DNA from 3 places in the Paenibacillus sp. FSL R10-2748 genome. Region 3 is predicted to be linked to each of the others. Evidence: predicted binding sites of a transcription regulator. Region 3 holds the regulator's gene; each other region holds the start of a gene.
The links. Region 3 encodes Rex, which represses fermentation and respiration genes when NADH is low (regulators of the CRP and FNR family bind a similar motif). Its sites were predicted from a motif close to TTGTGAAATATTTCACAA; they were not measured.
Positions count from the first base shown of each region.

Region 1 (8,489 bases), on a different contig from region 3:
GCGTGCTGAAGACGATTTAACCGCAGCCGTTTATTTTGTGAACCAGTTGCGTGGTCTCGTGTTTGCACAGCATTTTATGGTGTCACTGTGTGAACGCCGTTTGGATCTGTCCGTTTCCAATCTCAGATTTCATATTTGTTATGAAGGTCAATATCCCTCTATTAGCCTCCAGGTCATCGACCTAACAGAGCTGGACAATACGCGGAACAATGGGGATGACCATTCTTCCGGACAGGCTCAGCAAGCGTTACGTGACTTTTACAGTTTGCAGATGCGGCCCATATTGGAGGCAATAGCTGCAGTGGGGAGCGCATCTATTGGGCAAATGTGGGGACAGTTTCCGTTGACATTGCTGTATTTTAAGGATAGAGTACAGCCATCGTTGACTGATCCTCAGGATGTGGAGCGCTTTGAACAAGATTATATGTATGTGACACGTGAGCTGGAGGGAGAGGTATTCGGGCGTAAAAGAAATCCGTTTACGGTTCGTCTCATTGAATTAGACAATCCTTACCGCCCCGGTGAAAATACCTACATGAAACCGTCCTGTTGCCAATATTACAAGACAGGTGGAGGCCAGCGGTATTGTTATGCTTGCCCAAAAATGTCCGCTTCCGAACGCGAAGAACGCAGACTCGAAGTGATGGCATCACGGTAAAGTCACTGTGGATGTTGGCATGTCCGTCACGTTTTGGTTAAAATAGGTTATGTAACCTAAACCAAGCGACACGAAGGAGGATGCTGTATGTCTGTCTATTCACATAATGCCGTAACACCAGCGAATCAGGAGGTTTCTCTGGATACTTACACCGGTAAGGTGCTGGTTATTGCGAATACCGCCAGTAAATGTGGACTTACCCCTCAATATGGGGATTTGCAAAAGCTTTATGACGAATATAAGGATCGGGGATTAGTTGTATTAGGATTTCCTTGCAACCAATTTGGCGGTCAGGAGCCGGGCAGCAGCGAGGAAGCGGCTGAATTTTGCCAATTGAATTATGGGGTTAGTTTCCCGATATTCGCCAAAGTGGACGTCAACGGACCGGATACAGCGCCTCTGTTTGAATATTTAAAAAAGCAACAGCCTGGAGAACAGGAAGATGGGACAATTCAGTGGAATTTCACGAAATTCATTGTGAATCGTGAAGGTGTACCTGTGGGTCGTTTTGAACCGAAGGAGTCACCTGAAGCGATGAAAGCAGCTATTGAGCAATTGCTATAGTAGCTTCGCTTTAATTCCAACGTATATGTTTAAAAAGGGTCTGATTTCCGGAATGTCTCCGGGAAACGGACCTTTTTTGTTCTCTACATATGCATTTGTCTAAGGTGTGTTGCATCATGTGAAGGTCGATTCCAAGGGCATAATCAGGAGGCTTACAGGGAAAACTGGATGGAGCAAAGAAACATTTCAGCAAACGACTGAACTCGTATATCCTTTCTTTTTTAAATGTGGACAAATTGTGAATATCTTAAAAAGCTATTGTAATGTGAAAAATATCACACTATAATAAGCGCATGAAGTGAAATAAATCACAAACGCTAACGAGCTGTTTACGTGAAACTATTCACAATTATTATACATTTTATGCCCACACACCAAGGAGGAATTTAACATGAAAGTAGCAGTTATCGGATGTACACACGCAGGCACGGCAGCTATCGTCAACACAGCTAAATGTTATCCAGATGCCGAAATTACCGTTTATGAGCGTAATGATAATATTTCATTCTTATCTTGTGGTATTGCTCTGTACGTAGGTGGTGTCGTCAAAGATCCGCACGGACTGTTTTATTCGTCTCCAGATCAACTGGCTGACTTGGGTGTAGAGACCAAGATGCTTCATGAGGTAACGAGTGTGGATACGGCAGGCAAGACGCTGCATGCACGTAATCTCCAAACAGGTGAAGAATTTACAGACACATTTGATAAATTAATTGTGACCACAGGATCATGGCCTATTATTCCGAAGCTGGAAGGCATTGAACTTGATCATATTTTGCTCTGTAAAAACTATAATCATTCGAATGATATCATTGAGAAAGCCCAGCATGTACAGAACATTACAGTTGTCGGAGCTGGATACATTGGTGTTGAACTGGTAGAAGCTTTCCAAATGAACGGTAAAAATGTAACACTGATCGACAGTGCTGATCGTATATTGAATAAGTATTTGGACCATGAGTATACAGACCGGATTGAAAGTTCCCTGAAGGAGCATGGCATTAAGCTGGTACTTGGCGAGACGGTGAGTCGTTTTGAGGGTACGAACGGTAAGGTAAGTAAAGTCGTGACCTCTAAAGGAGAATATGAAACAGAGCTTGTTATTCTCTGCATCGGTTTCCGACCTCAAACGGATCTGCTCAAAGGTCAGGTAGATATGTTGCCTAACGGTGCGATCATTGTGGATAACTATATGCAAAGTAGCTGCCCGGACGTGTTTGCAGCAGGTGACAGCTGTGCAATCCGCTATAATCCGACAGGCAAAACGGCTTATATCCCTTTGGCAACCAACGCAGTTCGTATGGGTACGCTGGTAGCACGTAATCTGGTACAACCAACCATTGCCTACATGGGAACCCAAGGAACTTCGGGTATCAAAATTTACGAAGACAATATTGCAGGAACAGGCATGACGGAAGCGGCGGCAACGGACGAAGGCATGACTGTAGAAGCTGTAACCATTGAGGACAGCTACCGGCCTGAATTTATGCCAACCTCCGAAAAGGTATTACTGAAAGTGGTATATGAGCAGGAGACACGGAGAATTTTGGGGGCACAAATTATGTCGAAGGTGGATTTGACGCAATCCATTAACACGCTATCCGTAGCCATTCAAAATCATATGACCATTGACCAGTTGGCCTTTGTCGATTTCTTCTTCCAGCCACATTATAACAAGCCTTGGAATTTCCTGAACGCAGCAGGTTTACAAGCATTGCCTACAATATCCGAACGGAACCCAGTTACTGTATAATTCGGTTTGTCTGTGACATTGTTCATAAGTTTGTCAACAATCTGAGACGTATGGACGAATCCTTATAGTACAATATAGAGTAGCATAAGGATTAGGGGGTAAGTAGCTTATGGATTTGTTTTATATCCTTTTTCTTGTAGTCGTAGCGCTGGTAGGCCTCGGTGGAGTTATTTGGTTCTTGAGAGCAGTTGAAAAGGAAGAATACAACTAAATGCAAAGCGCGTAGTAGCGCAGTAGATGTAATAATACAGAAAAGACAGTCCTTTTTCCAAGGGCTGTTTTTTTAATGCTTGATAAAGTGATTTTTTTCACAAACATAATCACTGATTTTAAATAAAATATGAAAGAAGAACATTTTAGTGAAAAGATATTAAAGGAGCGGGGACATATGGCGAGCTATAAACCGGGGCAAATTGCCGAAAAGACGGTGGAAACAGGAGTGGCCAAGGCGAACAACCCGTGGACTGTGGCGGTGGTACTGGGATTTTTGGCAGGTGCATTTATTGCACTCGGGTTTTTGCTGGATATACGTGTTATTGCAAGTGCGCCTAAAGAATGGGGAAGCATTGCCACCTTTATTGGAGCTGCGGTGTTCCCTGTAGGTCTGGTATTAGTTTTGATCGCCGGCGGAGAATTGCTGACCGGCAATATGATGGCGGTTCCTTTGGCGAGATGGGCAGGACGGATTAAGACAGGGGCCATGCTTCGTAATTTGGCGATTATTACGCTCAGTAATTTTGCGGGTGCGTTATTCGTTGCATTTTTCTTTGGCCATGTGCTGGGTTTGACAGAAACGGGCCCTTACCTGGACAAAGTGGTGGATATGGCAGGACATAAGCTACATGAAAGCTTTTTGCAGTCTTTTATATCGGGTATAGGATGTAACTGGCTCGTAGCACTGGCTGTATGGCTGGCTTATAGCACAGACTCAATTGGCGGCAAAATTATGGGGATTTGGTTCCCGACCATGGCCTTTGTCGCTATTGGATTTCAGCACGTTGTTGCCAATATGTTTCTCATTCCGGCGGCTATCTTTGCAGGCCACTTTTCATGGGCAGATTATGTTATGAACTTCATTCCGGTCTGGCTGGGGAATTTGGTAGGAGGTAGCCTGTTTGTGGCTGGAGCCTACTGGTTGGCCTATTTGAAAAAGCCTCAAGCCAACGCACATCCAGTGAATGAATCTCCAACTACTTCTTCGGTTGCACATCAAATCCGTTGAGTGATCCTGCTTAATTACGGCACTTTAAACAGCAATAAACAAAGCAAATCCGCCATGACAGGCCCGGGGGAACGAAACCTGTCATGGCGGATTTTTTTGGGAGTGGTCCATGATTTGGCATGGAGGATGAGTGTGCTCTCGTCCCATAATGCCTTGATCTCTTTTACCCTCGGTAAGATATGATGAAACAGGATGTCGAAAAAAATTATGATTCTTAAAAAAATCCGTTTTGCTCTATGCAGCAGACGGATTTTTTTAATATTTTGGAGAGCGGCTGTGTGGGAAAATCCTTCTCTTGCCATAGGCCAAAGCTGTGGATATGATAAGATCAGTGTAATTTTTGGAAACGGTAACGGAAAGGAGCATCAACACTATGGATCATCGCAATAGCGCGCCTCCTGAGGCCACGCTTCAACAAGACTTACAGAGGGGACAGCGGATGACGGAGCAGCAGGACGGTATTTTTCCGGCTGTATGCCCGTTAGATTGCCCGGATACGTGTGGGCTCCTGCTTCACAAGGAAAATGGAAAGATAGTCAAGGTCACTGGGAACCCGGATCATCCTATTACCAAAGGCGCTATTTGTAACAAAGTTCGCAATATGACGGAGCGGGTATATGATCCTGATCGGGTGCTCTATCCGTTGAAACGTATAGGCCCCAAAGGAGAAGGGAAGTTTGAACGAATTAGCTGGGAGGAAGCGGTCGATACCATTACAGGTCGATTCAAGGAGCTGATACGTACGGACGGATCGGAATCTATTCTCCCCTACAGCTTTTATGGCAATATGGGCGTATTGAGTGTGGATGGAATGGATCGCCGTTTTTTTAATGCGCTGGGTTCAAGCCAACTGGATCAGACGATTTGCAGCGTGGCTGGGAATGAAGGCTGGGCATCCGTTATGGGCTTTAAGGGCGGCACCAGCCCGGAGGACACGGAGGATGCAGACCTCATTATTGTGTGGGGTGGAAATGTCATTAGCACCAACATGCATCAGGTCGTTTTGGCTGAGAAGGCACGTAAAAAGGGTGCTAAGGTGGTCGTTATTGACGTTCATCGCAACCGGACGGCGCAATGGGCGGATTGGTTCATTCCGTTATATCCGGGGACGGATACGGCGCTCGCGCTGGGTGTTATGAATGTGCTGTTCGCTCAGGGACTGACGGACGACGAATTTTTACATCGCTACACGGTAGGCTATGAGGATCTGCGCGAGCATGTTAAGACATATACACCAGAGCGAGTTTCGCGGATTACCGGCGTGCCGGAAGCAGATATTATCCGTTTAGCGGAAATGTACGGAACTGCGCGAGCAGCGTATATCAATATCGGCAATGGGCTTCAGCATCATGATAATGGCGGTATGAACGTACGTGCAGTTACATGTTTGCCTGCGCTCACTGGACAATGGCTAAAGCACGGCGGGGGAGCGTCACGCTCTAATGGCGCTTATGGCAAATTTAACGGCGCCAATCTGGCGCGTCCTGATCTGCGACAGAACCCGGATGCCCGGGTGATCAACATGAACCGGATCGGAGAAGCGCTGCTACAGAAGGAACAGCCGATTAAGGCGTTATTTGTATACTGTAGTAACCCGGTAGTTGTAGCTCCCGATTCGGAACGGGTGACTGAAGGATTTGAACGAGAGGATTTGTTCACAGTCGTACATGACCTGTTTCTTACGGATACGGCCCGTTATGCCGATATTGTGCTGCCTGCAGCGTCTTCCTTTGAAGGTACGGACCTATATAAATCCTACTGGCATCACTATGTCCAGATGCAGGAACCCGTCATTGCTCCACTCGGGGAAAGCAAAAGCAATTATGAGCTGTTTAGCCTGCTCGGACGGGCTATGGGCTTTGACGAAGTTGCCTTTACGGAAAGTGAAGCGGACATGATCGCAGGCGCGCTTGATAATCCAACGAACCCTTATCTCAACGGTGTAACCTTGGAAGCCTTAAAAGAGTCACCTTTTGTAAAGCTCGATATGTCGCCAAAGTCCACTTATTTGGATCGTCTAACCACGCCTTCAGGCAAGATTGAACTATATTCGGAGAAAATGAAACAAGCAGGTCTGCCCGCGATGCCTTCATATGTGCCGCTCATTGAAGGGTATGATGGAGAGCATCGACCGCAAGCGGACGAGCGGTTTCCATTAATGTTTATTTCACCGCCAAACCATAATTTTCTGAATTCTACTTTCGCTAACTTGCCCAAGCATCAGCGGCTGGAGCGGGAGCCCTTGCTACAAATTCACCCGGAGGATGCTCAGACAAGAGGCATCGCAGATGGGGAACCGGTTACCGTATGGAATGATCGGGGGACGTATGAGCTGAAAGCCAAAGTCACCGATCTGATGCTGCCCGGTACAGTGATTAGCCAGGGATTATGGTGGGAAGGCAAAGGACGCAGACAGCGTGCCAATGTGTTAACCTCTGATCGGCTGTCGGATATGGGACAGGGGGCTACTTTCTTCTCAACGGTGGTGAATGTGAAGCACCAATGAGATAATGCCATTTATGGCGTCAGATGCAAAAGGAGAAACAAAAGATATGAAATGGTTGGAGTCTTATCCGAAAGAAGTGAAAGTGTTTCTCATTGCTAGCCTGATTAATTCCGCTGGAAGTTCATTGATGTGGCCGTTGGTCAGCATGTATGTGTTTGACGAACTGAACCGTAGTATGGGAGATGCAGGGATTGCGATTTTAGTGCAGTCTCTGGGCGGAATTTTTGGTCAAGTGCTGGGCGGAGCCCTCTATCATCGTATTGGAGCCAAAAAATTGATTGTTGGCTCACTGGCGATGAACGCGCTGGGACTTCTCACGCTTCCATTTACCAGTGGTCATTGGGTAGCGTTTGTCATCATGATGGGCTTTATAGGCTTTTTTAATGTCGTATCTGTGCCTGCGATTCAGGCCTTTGTAGGTTTTCGTTTCGCTGATCGTCGTGGAGAGCTGTTTAATATTATTTATGTCGCTAACAATATTGGGGTTGCAGTGGGTACGGGATTGAGCGGCGTTCTGGCTGACCTTTCCTATCAGCTCAGCTTTGTGATGAACGGGGTGACTTCTGCGGTATTTGCCGGGTTCTTCTGGTCTTATCTAAGTAGGGTGGATCGGGAAGAGGGAGAAGTACAGCTCAGCAAGTCCGTGAAGAAAAGAGAGGAAATACCAGCTCGTTTGCTGTTTCGTGATACCAGATTGTATCTCTTTGTGGGGGTAGGCTCGCTTTTTTTATGGTTCGGCAATTCGATCTGGAATACAGGAGTGTCTCCCCATATTATTGAGCAGGGCTTGCCTAAAACGATGTATGGGTTACTATGGACACTGAATGGTATCCTTATTTTTGCCGCACAACCCATTATTTTTTGGATAAAACGACTGTACGCTCATCACGCTTCAGCGCAAATGACATGGGCCGGAGGATTTTATTTGGCGGCTTATATTGTCATGCTGGGCACACAGAACTATACTGGGATGATATTCGCTATGGTTCTGGCGACCCTGGGAGAAATGCTGATTGCACCTGCGGTTCCAGCATTCCTGTCTGATCATGGAGGTCGGGGTGCACCCTTTTACATTGGGCTTGTGGGGGGTATTGGCGCAGCCGGACGGGTAATGGGGCCTTATATTATGGGGAAGTTGTATGATGGCGGTGGGTTACCGCCTACACTTTGGCTGGCATCAGGCGTAGCGGTGTTGTCGATCCTGTTTTTCGTCCTGCATAGCTGGTTGAACCGTTTCCGGCATCATTCGGATACTTTGGATACTACGACACCCAAGGTAGATGTTCCCAGTTCTTAAGTCCTAATAAAAGTGCAGTAATATGCTGTAATTATGGTACAATAAGTGACGAATGGTTGTAGTTATTGCTTCAGGAAAGCCTTCACAGGAAGGATTGAAAGGAATTGTTTACAAGTCAACCCTTGACAATACGTCATTCGGAGATGAAGGATGCTCCTGATCTGATTGCGCTGGATGAATTGGTATGGAATGAACGCACGGCTCCCGCTTCGCTGTCCTGGAAGTCGCGCGGAGAGTTTCTGCGCAATACGCCTCCAGGCTCTCAACTGGTCGCCATCGAACAGGAAGTACTCTGCGGGTATATTGGATTTCGTTCTCCAACGCTGTTGGCTAGTAATTGTCATGTACTCGAAATAAATATAGCTGTACATCCAGCTTATCATCGTAAAGGTATTGGGACGGCGCTCATGAACTCCATGAAGGACATTGCAGCTGCCGAGGGCATACGCAAGTTGAGTTTGCGTGTACTCTCATGCAACACGGAAGCCC
Region 1 covers NZ_JBBOTK010000003.1:494,686-503,174, forward strand. The annotation lists gene NSS66_RS12205 ((2Fe-2S)-binding protein) at 1-658, shown strand, start outside; gene NSS66_RS12210 (glutathione peroxidase) at 746-1,222, shown strand; gene NSS66_RS12215 (FAD-dependent oxidoreductase) at 1,614-2,975, shown strand; gene NSS66_RS12220 (formate/nitrite transporter family protein) at 3,364-4,197, shown strand; gene NSS66_RS12225 (molybdopterin-containing oxidoreductase family protein) at 4,571-6,703, shown strand; gene NSS66_RS12230 (MFS transporter) at 6,750-8,000, shown strand; gene NSS66_RS12235 (GNAT family N-acetyltransferase) at 8,105-8,489, shown strand, end outside.
Region 1: NSS66_RS12220 (formate/nitrite transporter family protein) is a predicted target of Rex. The motif match lies at 3,272-3,289, and genes of this name have one in related genera.

Region 2 (8,489 bases), on a different contig from region 3:
GTTTGAACAGCGCCTTCACCTAGTATGTCCGCGGTAACGGACTGTTCTTGCAAAGCCGAGGTTCCAACACTGTCTTCCCCAAGATGTTTGCTCAAAACAGAACTCTGGGCCAGATGGGTCGAATCGACGGATTGAGCCTGCAATGCCTTTCCACCCACACTGTTGTCGGCAAGGTGGTTTTCACGAATTCCCCCCGTTGCAATGTGTACGTGTGTAATGGCTTGAGAGGCAATCTTATTTCCGGTTACCGCCCCTTTGCCAATTTTAGGTTCTGTCACTGCTTCGTCAGCGATTTTGTCAGACTTAATCGCGCTCGAAGCAATGTGATTTTCCTTGACAGCCTGATTCGCCACATGGTGTTCCAGAACTGCTCCCTTCCCTAATTTCTCGCTCGTCACAGCCCCGGAATGCAAATGTTGCTCCGTAACCGCCTCCGATGCAATATGATTCTTTCGAATGATTTCGGACTGGAGATGCAAGGAAGAAACTGCCTCCGGAGAAATTTGTGGACCTTGTATGGCTGCTGTAGCAATATGTCTGGTAAGTACCGCCTCATCGGCAATTTTGTGTGGTAATATGCTCTGATCCGATATCTTGGATGAAGTGACGGATTGATCGACAATTTGCAATGAGCCTACAGACTGATCTGCCAGTTTATTGGACTGAATACTCCGATCCGCCAGATGGCGGGCTGTCACTTGGCCCGTTCCAAGCTGCTCTTCCCCAATGCAGCCAGGACTCAGATGCTTTCTTTCAATCGCTCCAGCCTGAATGTGTACACTGGTAACTGCCTCCGACTCCAGATGACGCCCGCTGACAACGCCTTCCTCCAACTGTTCCTTGCCCACAATTCCATTGGATAGCTGCTTGCGATTAATCGAACCGGGGGCCAGATGCCTTGCATGAACGGCATGCTCTGTCAGGTGTGCGCTCTCAATGCTGCCAGCTTGGATTTTAGCCGCATCCACAGCCCCATCCCGCAGTTTGGAAGTGGTCACAGATTGATCGCCCAGCTTGGAGCTATCGACAGCTTCATTAGCCAAATTGTTCGATTGAATCGTACCACTGCGAATTTTATCAGATGTAACCGCCTGATCTTGAAGCATATCTGAAGACACGATCCATTGCTTGAAGTGACGGCTCTCAATGGAGCCATTCGCAATATGATCGCCGCTGATAATCTTATCAGCCAGCTTTTCTGGAGTGATGCTACCATCTCGAAGTTTTTCACCACCGATAGAGCGATCCTGCAATTTACTACCTGCCACCGATGCGTCCGACAGATGTTCCACCGTAATGGAGTCCGGGGCAATCTTCGAAGAAGTCACAGCACCGTCGGCTATCTTAATCGTTTGAACGGCATAATCCGCCAGAGATTCCGTGTGGATACTCTCTTGCTTCAGCTTGCTGGAATCTATGGAAGCGGGAGCGATCTTCTCACCCGTTACAGCGAGATCGCTCAAATCGTCTGTATAAATGAAAGCGTTGTTTACATGCGGAGCCTTCTTATTGCTCAAAATTTCCTCCACATCAATTGGATCAGGTTCTGGTTCTGGTTCTGGCTCCGGCTCTGCTTCTAGCTCTGGGGGTTCCTCCATCGACACTTGAGTCTCCTCTGCATCCGCAAATTCAACCTCCGTCTCATGCGAAGCCTCGACTTCAGGTTCGACAACAGTCTGTAGCTCCGGCTCCTCTTTGGTTGGGGGAGGCGGAGAAGCAACTTGATGAAGTCTTGCTTCTGTCTCCCTCTCCGCAGGCTGTGGCTTCACGCGATGTATCATACTTAATTCATTCATATCCGGGTCAATTACACTATAGAGCGGCTTTTTGTTTCTTATGGTTTTGCGGCTCTTATTCTTCAAGCAGCTCTCTCCCTTCTCATATTTATCGTTACAGCATCATATGCAGGCACTTAGGCACTTGCCACCCCGTGCAAGGATACACTTTTGGGTAAAAAGGATACTTACTAAAATCCACGTTTGAAAAAAAATAGTTAAAAGTTAAAATAGTAAGGGGGAAGATCGCTACAAGAAGAGAGGAATTACAATAACATGATTATCAAACCAAGAACACGTGGCTTTATCTGCACCACTGCTCATCCGGTGGGCTGTGCCCAACATGTTCAGGAGCAAATTGACTATGTACAGGCCCGTCCTGCTATCCAAGGACCCCGTAATGTACTTGTGATCGGGGCATCTGCCGGATATGGGTTGGCCTCTCGCATTACTGCCGCCTTCGGTGCGCGTGCCAATACAATTGGTGTATATCGCCCTAGTAATGCTACCGCCACACGTACAGCATCGGCAGGCTGGTACAATTCTGCTGCATTTGAAAAAGCTGCTCAGGAAGCTGGGCTTAAATCCTTAAGCGTAACAGGCGATGCCTTCTCGGATGAGGTCAAATCCAAAACGGTGGAAGCCATTCGCGAAGAACTGGGACAAGTCGATCTGGTGATTTACAGTGTCGCTTCAGGTCGTCGTACAAATCCCCGCACAGGCGAAACGTTTAATTCCGTGCTCAAACCTATTGGTAAGCCTTACACAAACAAGACCGTTAACTTCCACACCGGGGAAGTCAGCAGCGTGACGCTTGAACCCGCAACAGAAGAAGAAGTACAAGCAACTGTAGAGGTTATGGGTGGTGAGGACTGGAAATTGTGGATTAACGCCTTGCGTGAAGGCGGTGTATTGGCTGATACTGCAACAACCTTTTCCTTTTCGTATATTGGTTCAGATATTACGCAAGCCATCTACAGAGAAGGCAGTATCGGAAGTGCAAAGGATCATTTGGAGGAGACAGCACATCAGCTGAACGATCAGCTGAAAGTTACAGGCGGACGCGCCTTCGTCGCAGTCACCAAAGGACTCGTTACCCAATCTAGCTCCGCTATCCCTGTCGTTCCTCTGTATATTTCTGCTTTATATAAGATAATGAAGGAAAAAGGGCTGCATGAAGGGTGCGTAGAACAGAGCTACCGCCTGTTTGCTGAGCGTCTGTACGCACCAGAAACTCCTGTAGATGAAGAAGGACGTATTCGTATTGATGATTGGGAACTGCGCGAAGACGTACAGGCAGAGGTTGAGAAGATATGGGAGGCGCTGACGACCAACAATATCTACGAATTGTCAGATCTTGAAGGATATCGTCACGAATTTTTCCAACTGTTCGGCTTTGAGTTTGAGGGCGTAGACTATGATGCTGACATCGATCCCATCGTAAATATTCCTAACGTGCGCTAAGTCTTTTCATATCGTCATTATGTCAGAAAAACAAAAAAAGCTGTTCTCCAGCAGAGAAACATTTCGTTCTGCATGGAGGACAGCTTTTGTTTTTTAATTAAAAGGGACACTTGTGTCCGCTTCGAACTGCAAAAAGAAGCAAACATTGCAATTTTAAAATTCATTTGATATTGTACAAGTAGGCATAGCAAAGTCCCTCTTCCTAACAAGAGGGTAAACACAGTTGGACAAGTCCTACCTTGACTGACCGTGATTATATTTGCTCAGCCCACCACATCCATATAAGGAGGTGTACAACATGGCAAAAGACGTTCTGTGTGAAGTCAATTCATGTACGCACTGGGCCCAAGAGAATAAATGCAGCGCTAGCTCCATTTACATCGTAAGCAACAGACCTGAAGACACTCACAAGTCTGAAGAAACAGACTGCAAAACCTTCGAAGCCAAGTAAATCTTTGATTTCAAGCCTAGTTTTATAATGAAGGAGCCCATGCCCGGGTTCCTTCTTTCTTATGATATTCTAACAAGAATGATAATTATTATCAAGTCCTTTTTCGGTACAGAAAAACGCTATTCGCTTGTATACAATCATTTCTCTGCTACTTTATAAATCCAAGCCGAAAAGGACACTGCTGTTCTCTCTAAAGACAAAAAAAAGAAGCGTCGCTCTGAACGATTCGCTTCTTGTGCTTGATCTTCTGTAATTGTTCTTGCTTGGTCGGCTTCATTCGTATGTGCTGTGAAATCTCGCCATAATGGTCATTCGTTTTGCGGCTTTGTGCCGCGCAATAGATTCCAGCGCGTTTTGCCTTGCTCAACGCTTTTTGTGTTTGAGTACGTGCCATATGGCTTCACTCTCCTTCATTGGACTCCTTTTATCATAGCATCCAATCGTCAAATCGTGAATGGTTTGTCTGACTCAAGCATTCTTCAATTGATTAAATGTCTGAAAAAATATCCGGATCGCCACTGGAGGCCGCTACAATAAAAACAATAACTATAAAAATGATGATCAGTGTATAAATCAGTGTACCGATAATACTACATACCAATCCAGCAATGGCCATACCTCTGCCTTGCTCGCCATGACGGTTAATTTCCTTCAGGGAAAGGCTGGACAAAATAATACCCACAATTCCGATAATCAACCCAATATAGGGAATGACAACAGATAAAATCCCGAGCACCATCGAGGCAACAGCTTTACTATTTGTAGGTGGAACTACTGGGGGCGGGTTAAATGGGGCGTTATAATCGTTCGTCTCCTGAAAAGGATCGGAAGATCGAGGCTCCTTGTACAAATCACTCATCTGTTAAATTCAACTCCAATACGAAAAATAGCAATTATATAAGTTCTAGGGTACCACAATCTTACAAATCAGGACAGTACTTATTTCGAATTTTTAAATTAGAACGTTAAAAAGAAGAAACCTAGCGATATTAGCACTTTTTGAGGTAACCGGGCATACAGTATTGTACCTGTTACAGATCAATTGCGCTCCATGAGAGCATCCTGCCAAGGAGGTCGGAGCTATGCTATATCGTGCAACATCCCGCAGAAAGGGCTCGCCTCACAAACGTTTAAATGCAAACACACTTAGGATAATTTCCACTGCCATGCTGCCATTTTACAAAGCTATTGCAACTCGCCGTGCGTTTGCAGTTCAATGGTCACGAGCTGTCGTTCAGGGCAATTTGGATCGGATGAAATCCCTTCTCTGCTCAGTAGCACCATTTGCCGCCAAACAAGGCTTAGGCACGAATGGCATCGGCTACTTTATTTCCTTTTTAGCTCAGCCACCGATGCTCTATTATACGAATGGAACGACGATTCCACCGGGGACTGTGCAGTTTACGTTTGAGCCGAGAGTTCATCGCGCCATTGCAAAAGCCGTTTTTCCGCTGTATCGCGAATTGGCACGCAATCCATGTTTTGCTTCTGCCTTTGCCAAAGCGATCAACAGACAAGACCAGCGTGCAGTTCATGTCATGATCCGTAGTTTGATTCCATCCTCTGCGCTGAAATCTGTACAAATTGAGGATGATGGCTTTGCATTGCTTTTTAAGTATCCCTTTAGTAAGTACCCATATCGCAATCTGCTCTTTCGGGAGTTCACTTAAAAAGGTCGCTACTAGCGTTCTTGCTTGAGTTCTCCAATGAGCTCTTTCCCCAGTTGTATAGCCATATCTGTCAGCACTCGGATTTCATCCTTGGTTGCATGATCCAAATGTGCCCCGCAGCAAATGGCAAAATTGCCTGCAAACTCTTTTCGCAAGCGAACTGCAATTTCTTCGGTAATATAAAACTCCTTGTGATTTTGCAATTGCACAGTTTGAATAGGCTCGAGTCTGGCCCCTGCTGTAATCGTTCCCAAATGAGGCTGATCACCGCCTGAAATGAGTACAATGATATCTTCCCCCATAAAATAGGCATCCAGCACAAGACGGATACGTCCGCTTTCTTTTTGCAAATGAATCAATAGGATCCTCTCCTGCTAAAAAATATTATTCAGGATTTTGCAAAATTCGATTCCAGTCGCTCCAAAGTGCAATATATAGACGAACTAGACCATTTCGATCTATATATCGTTTATTGAAAATCGCTTATTAGATTTTTGCAAAATCCTCTATTGTGAAACGATTCACTTTATAGAGTTCTACTCATTGTACCGCTTCTTGAACGGTTCGACAATTTAAAAATGGCCCACAGCAGCCTCTATAAACCGTGGCTTGCTGTGGGCCTTCATTGTTATTCTAAAAGAAGCATTTCCTTTCCTACTGGCTGCTAACGGATCGTGATCGTATGCACAGTCTTACCACTTGCGCCGTCATTATCCGTCACCGTTAGCTCTACGGTATACGTTCCAGCTGTGGTGAATTTATGCTTCACCTTGGAACCGACCGCCGTATCGCCATCGCCAAAATTCCAGCTGTAACTAACGATCTCACCGTCTACATCACGGGAAGCTTTGGCGTTAAATTGTACATTTTTGTTCTTCTTAGCTGATTCATTAGCCTGAATAATGGCTACCGGCTTCTCATTGGATGGATTCGGATCAGGGTTCTGTCCTCCACCATTGGCTACATACAATCTTCCCGGTGCCTCCGTCTCCACTTCATTTCCCGCTGCATCCCTTACCCGGATCACGATGACTCCGCCTTCCAGATTCAGAGAAGATGAAGTGAAATAAGTACCTTCATAGTGGCCTGACGAAGTTTCATTTAATGGAATATCGTTGCGGCCCAAAGTGGACAGGTTGAAAGGCAGCTCCACATGGAAGGACGCCTCCAAACCGGATGCACTGTCAAAGGATACTCGTACCGGCTGCCCTGGAGTAATACGCACATCCTCAGCAGGGCTAATGTTTTCAAGCTTCGGCAGAGCTGTATCGACATACACCGAGCGCGTAACACTTGTTTCGTTTTCGGCAAGATCCTTGGCCGTCACCGTAATTTGATTTTCACCTTCGTTGATAAGCAACCGCTTGTTAAAGCTGCCGTCACTTCCAAATTCAGCGGGCTCACCATTAATCGTCAATTCGGTGAGGAACTCGTCATACACGGTACCGACTACACTGACTACACCCGCGTTTGTACGGGCCCCTTCATCAGGTGAAGTCAGGATCAGACCCGGTTTAGTCTGATCGAGTGTCACAACCACCGTTTCGGAACGATCCGTTAATTTGCCGTATACCGCTGCTTGAACACTTAGCGGATTAGCTCCTGGTTGAAGATCAACCGACAAACTGAAGTGGCGATCCTTCACTTTCGTTGTGCCAGCCAGCTCCTTACCGTTAAAGAGCTGAATATCGGCTCCTTCTGCCGGGGAAGTTCCTGTTACGGTAATCGACTCTTCCTGCGTATACGTAGCCTTCGTAGGAGTCGTAATCGTTGGAGCATTCACCGGATATCTGACGATAGCCCGGATCATGTAATTCCCTTCCTCCTCAGGTGATTGGCTCCATGCGCCGCTTACACCTTGCCAGCTGCGAAGTGCATTCGGGCCACTCTCATCTGTAGCAAGACCCGGCGACTGTGTGCCTACAGCAGACTGTGTATATACGATGTAGAAGTCACCTTGAACCGTCACCGGCTCTGGAAGCTGCACCGTCGTCCATTGTGACTCGTCCCGCACGGCAGTCCCGTCGAATGGACCAGCCAATAATCGTCCAGGCGCTCCTGCCGCACCGGAGGCGTCATAGACAGAATATTGGAATGCCGTTCCTCCCGGATTCGGGAAGGCAGAGTTCCAGAACAAAAGCGATGCTCCTGTCACTTGAGCCACTTCCGACTCAGGCGTCATTCTGACTGCCCATGAATTGCCTGCCGCGTTAAAGGCTCTAGCATTTTCTCCTGTCCCGTCATCGTAGGCAATGCCTCCCTGGAACCCGATGAAAGGTTTCAACGTGACATTCGCTTCCACACTACCGTTCGCAGGAGCAGTAACGGATACACTGTCACTATAATAATTCTCAGCTGAAATGGACAATGTGTATGTTCCTTCCAGCACGTCCAGCGTAAATTCTCCAGCCTCATTCGTCTCTACCGGAGCAATACGCGCATCCTCCAGCACCAACACTTTCGCTTTTTGGATCGGTTCACCGGATTGCTTGTCGGTAATGACCCCGTGAATCGTACCGTGAGGTACGGCCTGAAGACTAAAGTTTGCTCTGATGACTTTGTTATTCTCAATCGTGACTGCTTTCGTTTGAGGCACATAACCATAGGCTTCAGCCTTCAGCGTATAGTCGCCCGCTACATGGGTGAAGCTGTATTTGCCCGTGGTCGGATCCGTTTTCACCGAACGTCCGGTTTCCAATACCGTAACCGTAGCGCTGGCTGGAAGACTGTCGAGCCCGACACGTCCACTATCCACCGTTGTTTCTGCCGGCTTCACTTTCTCCTGGAATTCACTCTTTTCAGTGCTTGTAATTTTGTACAGCGGGAATTGTTCTTCCGCTTTTTCCAGCTTGATATTCGACTCAGGTACGATGTCCTTGGTCACTGTCGTAGCTGGAATGCCCAGCACACGGAAATCGTCAATGTACCAGCCGTTCTTGTTCACACTGTTATCCGATTTCAAACGGAAGCGAATTTGAATCTCATTGCCGGTGTAGCTATCCAGATTGTAATAAACTGGAGTCCACTTTTTCCCGTTCGTGTTGTGAGAGAACTTGCCCAGCTCGCTCCACGTGTCGCCATTGTTTTTGGACACTTCCACATAACCGTAATCATAGCCGGCCTCAATTT
Region 2 covers NZ_JBBOTK010000004.1:162,848-171,336, reverse strand. The annotation lists gene NSS66_RS13825 (WIAG-tail domain) at 1-1,862, opposite strand, end outside; gene fabV (enoyl-ACP reductase FabV) at 2,052-3,239, shown strand; gene NSS66_RS13815 (DUF1540 domain-containing protein) at 3,538-3,690, shown strand; gene NSS66_RS13810 (hypothetical protein) at 3,881-4,084, opposite strand; gene NSS66_RS13805 (DUF4190 domain-containing protein) at 4,178-4,549, opposite strand; gene NSS66_RS13800 (hypothetical protein) at 4,773-5,360, shown strand; gene lpdD (prenylated flavin chaperone LpdD) at 5,372-5,719, opposite strand; gene NSS66_RS13790 (S8 family serine peptidase) at 6,025-8,489, opposite strand, start outside.
Region 2: lpdD (prenylated flavin chaperone LpdD) is a predicted target of Rex. The motif match lies at 5,870-5,887, and genes of this name have one in related genera.

Region 3 (8,489 bases):
GATCTGTCTCAACGGTGCGGCAGCCCGTTTGGTGCAGCCTGGTGATACAGTCATTATTATTTCCTATGCTTCCATGTCGAATGAAGAGGCCAAAACATACAAACCAACAGTGGTATTTGTTGATGAACATAATAAACCAGCCCAAACGATGAACAAAGAAGTACACGCGACGATCATGTAATGAATGGGAGTGCGGATGAAACCCGTCTTTTAAGCGAAAAATGTGAGTGTATTAATCCATCTTTCATAAGGGCGGGATGCACATGTTCCAGCATGTATTCGCAGAAATGAACAGCATGTTAGATGATATCGTGAAGCATTACCCATCAGCCCAGGGCTCCCGCAGGCAGGAGCTGCTACAGCACTGGAGTCTGCTGCGGAGAATGAGTGACGGAATTATGGATGAGTGGCTGGCCTTTGAGGAAAAAATGGTTTGCTTGCGTGCGGCCGGATTTTCCGCAGAGACCGATATGTCTGACACTGAGCTGCCTGAAAAAGAGCTGCCAGCTTTTAATCGGGGGCAAGGGTATTATCGATTACTTATGTACCCTGAGGCGATCCAACAATTTGAGCAGGTACTACAGCATTTTCCGAACAGCTGGCAGAGTCGCATGTATATGGGAATGGCCTATTTTCAACTAGATGATCCAGCAGAGGCTGTATGCCATTTTCAGAAGGTGCTGGACCTGACTGAGCAGGCAGGACTAAAGGCGGTCATCTATAATGCGCTAGGCTGTCTGTTGGCAAAGCAGGCTGACGTAGAGGAGGCGCAAAAATGTTTTGCTCTCGCACATCAGTTCGATCCTGCGTTACCCGAGCCGCTGCACAATATGGAAGCCTGTTTGTCCGGTACCGAAATGCTTCGATACGACAGCTCCATGATGACCTGGATGTAGTTGTCAGACACCGAGTAAGACGATGCATGCCCACCTCCTCAGGCGGCGTGTGCATCGTCTTTTTTGGCTGTCTTAATTTCCAAACAGGCGATCTTCTGCTATGCTAATATATAGAGTTATTATTTTTGTAAGTGTCATAAGAAAGGATTAAGCCCGAATGAAATTTGCGGTATTGGATTTTGAAACGACAGGCACCCAGTCCGCGGATGACATCATTCAAGTCGGACTTGCAATTATAGATCATGATAACAGCATTTCCCGTGTTTACGGCTCTTATGTGAACCCTGGCAGATCTATTCCACCTTTTATCACTGGATTGACCGGAATTACAGACGATGACGTCAAGGATGCTCCTGCACTTGAAGAAATGATGATGGAGCTCGTGCCTATGCTGGACGATGTTGTGCTGGTCGGTCATAATGTGGCGTTTGATTTTAATTTTTTGCAAAACGCTCTGGATCGGTGCGGATATTTGCCGTTTAGCGGAAGAATCTTGGATACAATGGATTTTCTGAAAATTATGTTTCCATCGCTATCTTCGTATCAGTTGGGTTTTGTGTCTTCTGAGTTCGGGCTGGCGCATGATCGCCCTCACCAAGCAGACAGCGACGCGTTGGCTACGGCTGAGGTGTTTTTAAAGTGTCTGGGTGAGCTTCAAGCATTACCTCTGATAACGATACAGCGGCTTAGTGATTTGTTTGCAGAGGAAGACAGTGACCTTGGATGGTTTCTTGATGGGGTGCGTGAAGAGAAAGAGCTTGATCCTATTCAGGATTTGGAGGGACATCAGTTTTTTCGTCAACTTGCGCTAAAAGTGGAAGATTGGACGGAGCTAGCTGCACCGCGTAGAGAAGATGACCCGAATCCACTTTCAGGTGTTTCCTTTGAGGAGTACATGGATGATGTGCGGGACAATTTGCGTTCATCCTTGAGCCAATATGAGGAGCGCGAGGCGCAGATACAGATGATTGAGGGTGTAAATCAGGCACTGAGTGAAGACAAGCATCTGCTGATCGAAGCAGGTACAGGAACAGGAAAGTCTCTCGGTTATTTGCTCCCATCGCTGTATCACAGTGTAAAAAAAGGACAGCGCGTTATGGTAAGTACACATACGATCAACCTGCAGGAGCAATTACGCGAGCGCGACATTCCTATGCTGACCAAGGTGATTCCGTTTCCGTTCCGGGCTGCTATTTTCAAGGGTCGGGGACATTATTTGTGTCTGCGTAAGTTTGAACATAAAATAAACAGAAGAGACTTCGCGACACCGAAGGAAGACTTAATTACAGCGGCTCAGATGATCGTCTGGTTGACGCTAACAGAAACCGGTGATGATGAAGAACTGAATCTGAGCAACCGTGGAGGGGATTTCTGGGAAACGGTGGCGAGTGATTCAGAGTCCTGTCTTGGTCGTTCTTGTCCATGGTTCCGCAAATGTTATTATCATCGTGCACGCCATGAAGCAGGGATAGCGGATGTCGTTATTACGAATCACTCTAAGTTGTTCACAGACGTCAAAGCCAGTCACCAGTTGTTGCCGAGCTATGAACATCTGGTGATTGATGAAGCCCATCACCTGGAGGAAGTAGCTGGTAAGCACCTAGGTATGCATATGAAATATTTCACACTCGTGCATACACTGACGCGACTGTTCAAAGACAGCAAGAATGGACAACTGCCTTCACTTCGTCAACAGTTGGCAAAATCGGGGCACGAGAAGTCGGCGGATTGGGCTTCAACCATCGACCAGATGTATCCGCTCGTGTTAGAGGTTAAGGAAACTTGGGACCTGCTAAGCGACAAGCTGTTTGGCATGTTGCCAGAGCGAAGCGATGCGACACCGGGTGAAACAGGACAGTTTTCTTCCCGTCTCAAACCTTCGGCCAAGCCTGCAAAGTGGGATCAGGCGGGGGCTTTGGAAAATCAGCTATATGTAACGATGAGCGAAATTTTGCGTAAGGGCGACAAGCTGATGCTGGACGTCAAGGAAGAACATGACGATTATGCGGCAGATAGCCTTATTACAGATATCACGGGTCTGCTCAAGGATTTGGCGGGAATCCGAGAAAATTTGCGCTTTTTTATCCGACTCGATGATGAAACAACCGTATACTGGCTCGAAGCGAGTGGGCAATTCCGTAGTAAATCATTGCAATTTTATGCGGTGCCCGTCGATGTGAGCCGCCAGTTGAAAGAAATGTTTTTTGACAAAAAAAGAAGCATTATTCTGACGTCTGCTACCTTATCGGTAGATAAGTCGTTTCAGTACATGATCGATCAGCTCGGCTTGCAGGAGGCCGCAGATCAAGAGCGGCTGATGACTTCGCAGCTCCCGTCACCCTTTAATTACAGGGATCAGGTGTTGCTGGTCATTCCACGGGATTTCCCAAGCGTGAAGGGCAGTGTAGGAGATGCACACTTTGTAGATATGCTCGTTAGCTCTCTAGGAGCGACTGCTCAGGCGACGCGGGGGAGAATGCTCGTTCTGTTTACTTCCTATCGGATGCTCCGGCAAGTGTATGAGCCGCTCAAAGAGGCCTTAGCATCCAGCGAAATTACTGTGCTGGGACAAGGTGTGGACAGTGGGAGTCGCAGCAAGCTAACCCGCCGTTTTCAGGAAGCCAAAGCTTCTGTATTGCTGGGAACCAGCAGCTTCTGGGAAGGCGTCGATATTCCAGGAAAGGCTCTGACTTGTCTGGCCATTGTTCGCTTGCCGTTTCAACCGCCGAATCACCCGTTGCTGGAGGCAAAAAGCGAGCTGCTTCAGCAGCAGAAGAAGAATCCATTTATGAAGCTGTCTGTACCACAAGCGGTCATTCGCTTCAAACAGGGATTTGGTCGGTTAGTACGTACAGCGAGCGACCACGGGGTCGTTATCGTTTACGATACGCGTGTGATCGAATCCTATTACGGAAAGCACTTTTTGTACTCGTTACCGGGACCAAAAATGGAGCATATGCCATCGGAGCAAATGGTGCCCCGCATCGCCGAATGGCTCCAATCCGCCCCGGAGACAGAGGCATAACGGACGGACACTAAGTATGTTCGTTACAATTAGGGGGAGCAAGTATGAAATCAGATAAAATTTCAGAGGCTGTCGTACGGAGGTTACCCGTATATTTACGTTATCTGAATGCACTTCACAAACGGGAGGTGGCTACGGTCTCTTCTCAAGAGTTGGGACAGAGGCTAGATTTGAACCCGGCCCAAATCCGTAAAGATCTCGCCTATTTTGGAGATTTTGGTCGGAAGGGTATCGGTTATGATGTTTCTTATTTAATTGAGAAAATACGCCATATCCTGAAAATCGACCAGCAAATTAATGTCGTATTGGTCGGTGCGGGTAATCTGGGGCAAGCCCTTTCGAATTATAACGCTTATTTAAAAGACAATATGAAGATTGTCGCAGTATTTGATGCGTTTCCGGATAAGGTAGGGACCAAGATCAATACATTGGTCGTTCAACCGATGGATGAACTGGAAGCGACTGTGAAAGAAAAAAACATTCGAATCGGGATTATTACCGTACCTGATTTTGAAGCACAGCACGTGGCTGACAGGCTTATTGAGAGCGGAATTGGAGCGATCCTGAACTTTGCACCGACTACTCTCAAGGCACCGGCCAACATTCGGATTCATGCCACAGACTTTACAACTGATTTGCTTAGCCTCGCTTATTATTTGGAGGACGGAAAGGAAGAAACACAATATGACAGTGAATAAATGGATGATTAAAAACGGCTCTTTTGCCGTAAATGGATCAGAAGCTGGGGTAGTCCATGGTTTTATGATTGTGGAGGATAGCCGTATTACTTATATTGGCGAAACTTTGCCTGCGGGTGAGGAAGAGACGGAAGCGATCGATGGTAAGGGGCTATTGTTTTTACCTGGTCTGATTAATACTCATGGTCATGCGGCGATGTCTCTGCTGCGTGGGCATGGAGATGACTTGGCACTTCAAGTATGGCTTCAGGAGAAAATGTGGCCTATGGAAGCCAAGTTTACATCTACGGACGTGTACTGGGGTACGTCCTTGTCTGTGCTGGAAATGCTGAAAGGTGGAACAACGACCTTCCTGGATATGTACGATCATATGGATGAGGTGGCTCGTGTAGCTGAAGAGTCAGGTATTCGTGCAAGTCTGATGCGTGGAGCAATTGGACTTTGCTCGGAAGAAGAACAGCGAATCAAGCTGGCTGAGGCCGTGACTTTTGCGCGTAACTGGCATGGTAAAGCAGACGGGCGTATTACAACGATGATGTCTCCGCACGCGCCATACACATGTCCACCTGCGTTTATTGAAAAATTCGTACAAGCTGCGCATGATCTGGACTTGCCACTGCATACGCACATGTCTGAGACGATCGCCGAAGTGGAGCAAAACGTACGCGACTACGGTTTGCGTCCAGTTGCACACTTAGATAAGCTTGGCTTTTTCTCCCGTCCTTCGCTTGTTGCCCATGGCGTTCATTTGAACGACGAAGAAATAGCTTTACTGGCTGAACGTGGTGTAGCGGTTTCGCATAATCCGGGTAGCAACTTGAAGCTGGCAAGTGGTGTGGCCAGAGTGCCTGAATTGCTGCGTGCAGGGGTTACTGTTTCTCTCGGAACGGATGGTCCTGCCAGCAATAATAACCTGGATATGTTCGAGGAAATGCGTCTGGCGGCACTTATTCACAAGGGTGTATCCGGTGACCCTACGGCAGTTCCTGCAAGTGAAGCGCTGCGTCTGGCAACAGAATACGGTGCAAAGTCGATTGGTTTAAAAGAAGTAGGAGCGTTGGCAGCAGGCAACAAGGCTGACTTTATCGCGTTGGATCTGAATCAGGCACATTTCTTGCCGCGTACAGATCTTATTTCCCATGCGGTATACTCTGCAAGCGCCAAGGACGTGGCTCATGTGTGGGTAGACGGTCGCCAGGTTGTGAAAAACGGCGAATGCCTGACTATGGACGAGGAACGTATCAAACATGAGGCACAAGCCGCCTTTGAAGGGCTGCTGTCGCGCTAATTTAGGTGTCACATCCCCTTAGAGAGGAAGCACAGGTTTGAAAAATAAGAAAAAATGGATAGCGGTCGCCATTTTGGCCGTGATACTGATCCTGGTCAGCATTTTCTGGTATTATTCCTATGTTACTCAAGACCAGGTGGCTGAGAAAAATGCCGCTATCATTAAGGCCAAGCAATCAGGTGGTCTGGTTAGCACGACTCAAACATGGAAGTCTGTGTGGGATCAGGTATATTGGGTGGTTCAAGGGAAAAATGCACAGAATGAAAATATAATGGTGTGGGTTCCTTTTCAAAAAGTGGAAGGACAACCTAACGTACCTGTCGCAGATAATAGCGGTGTTCACACCGAGTTGCTGAAGAACGGAGTCGATGAGCAAAAAATGACGGCAATAATTCAGCAGCAGCTTCCAGGTGCAAAAATTGTAAGGCTTCAGCCGAGTGTGTTCAATGGCGAATATGTGTGGCAGTTGTTTTACGATGATGGAAGTCATCATTACTACACCTTTTATCGTTTCTCAGATGGGGTAGCGACGGGTGTGAAATATACTTTGCCCAATAACTGAGCTGGTTGAGGATTAGCAGATGTGGAATGAATGACTAGTAAATGATTAAAAGCTCAAGAAAAAGACGTAAATACGACAAAATTCGTATTTACGTCTTTTAGTTTTGCTATGCCGTAAAGCTGGCTGAAAGCCAGTGAAGCATCTTTACCTATCCATCTTCTCTCCTAGGTCAAATTCATCTTTGTGGCGGGCAACAGCGATCGTAAGATCAAATCCTACACGCAGCGTCTCGCCTCCACCATAACCAAAGATTTTGCCTCATCACAACTCCTCCACACATTGCCTTCGATATTAGATATACGTTATGATATACTATATTTTATAAGTGATAGGCAAAAATGATAGAAAAAAGAATTGCTGATCACTATAAGATCATGCAATTTGGTTGTTTGTTGACATTCGTCCCGTTTCTTCTGGGTTTTACATTTTGAGAGGAGGATGTTGTTTGAAATTGCGTGTAGTTCCTATCGTTGTGGCGGCAGTTTTGGCAGCTTTGCTGCTATTTGGGGGATGGTTCATTTACCGTCAGGTTACAATGCAAAGTCCTCTGGAAAAACTGGTATCTCAATATCCAGGCGTGACAAGCGCTCAAATAGATATTAAACAGGATCAGGTTGTATTGAAACTAGATCTCAAACCGCAGGCGGATGTGGCCAGATTGGTCGATGTGGTTAAGCAAAAAGGACAATCCATCATTGGCAGCCGCACCATTAAGTTGGATATCGCAGATCGTTCCAATTCAGCACTGAATCAATGGTGGTCTGAGGCTATGTTTCCTGTGGCCGAAGCGATGGAAAATAAAAAGTATACTCAAATTTCATCTACAGTTGAGCAGATGAAAAAGAAAAAGACGGGTATCAAAGCTGATACCGACATGGATTCGAACAATGTCTATATCCGACTCAGCGAAGGTAAAGCGACCAAGTTTATCGTTTTGCCACGTCAATCTCAGCAAATGGGGGTATGGCCTAATGCCTAGATGGATTAAGGAAATATTAATCGGCATTGTGCCGGTAACCATTATATTTCTCGTTTTTATTGGGGTAAATATTATCCCTCTTCTGGTTGCTGGCGTGATGTTCAGCGGCTTGTTAATGCTCATGCATGCGCGTGGCGGTTTGGCCGTAGGTGCTGGGCAAGAGCGTAAACGTAAAAAAAATGGTCCGGACAAGCTGACTTTTGAGGAAATCGGTGGGCAAGAAAGCGCTAAGCAGGAACTGCGCGAGGCCCTGGATTTTTTGAATCGACATGATGAAATTTCCAAGTTTGGTATCCGTCCATTAAAAGGCGTTTTGCTCACTGGTCCTCCGGGAACAGGAAAAACGCTGATGGCGAAGGCAGCGGCACACTACACTAATTCTGTATTTGTTGCAGCCTCAGGTAGTGAATTTGTTGAAATGTACGTTGGTGTTGGAGCGGGTCGTGTCCGTGAGTTGTTTCGGGAGGCGCGTACTCGTGCAGCCAAGGAAAAGAAGGAAAATGCAATTATTTTTATTGACGAAATCGATGTAATTGGTGGTAAACGTGAGGGTGGACAGCAACGAGAATATGATCAGACTTTGAATCAGTTACTGACAGAAATGGATGGTATTTATTCCGCAGATACACCGCGGATTTTGATCATTGCGGCAACAAACCGTAAAGAAATGCTGGACAGCGCCTTAACGCGTCCAGGGCGTTTTGATCGTCATATTCAAGTGGATCTGCCTGACAAGAAGGGCCGTCTTCATATTCTAAAAATTCATGCCAAAAACAAACCGATTCAGGAAGATGCAAATCTGGACAAAATTGCTGAGGAATCTTACGGGTTTTCCGGCGCACAGCTGGAGAGCGTGATGAATGAAGCGGCAATCTATGCGATGAGACAGGATCAGAAAATGATTGCGCAGAAGCATCTGTCGATGGCGATTGACAAAGTGATGATGGGTGAAAAGACAGACCGAGAATCGACCTTGGAAGAGAAAAAACGTGTAGCGATTCATGAACTAGGACATGCTATTATGGCCGAAATTGTTCGTCC
Region 3 covers NZ_JBBOTK010000002.1:390,962-399,450, reverse strand. The annotation lists gene panD (aspartate 1-decarboxylase) at 1-181, shown strand, start outside; gene NSS66_RS08330 (tetratricopeptide repeat protein) at 264-896, shown strand; gene dinG (ATP-dependent DNA helicase DinG) at 1,054-3,921, shown strand; gene NSS66_RS08320 (redox-sensing transcriptional repressor Rex) at 3,966-4,619, shown strand; gene NSS66_RS08315 (amidohydrolase) at 4,606-5,907, shown strand; gene NSS66_RS08310 (cell wall elongation regulator TseB-like domain-containing protein) at 5,945-6,469, shown strand; gene NSS66_RS08305 (hypothetical protein) at 6,915-7,448, shown strand; gene NSS66_RS08300 (AAA family ATPase) at 7,441-8,489, shown strand, end outside.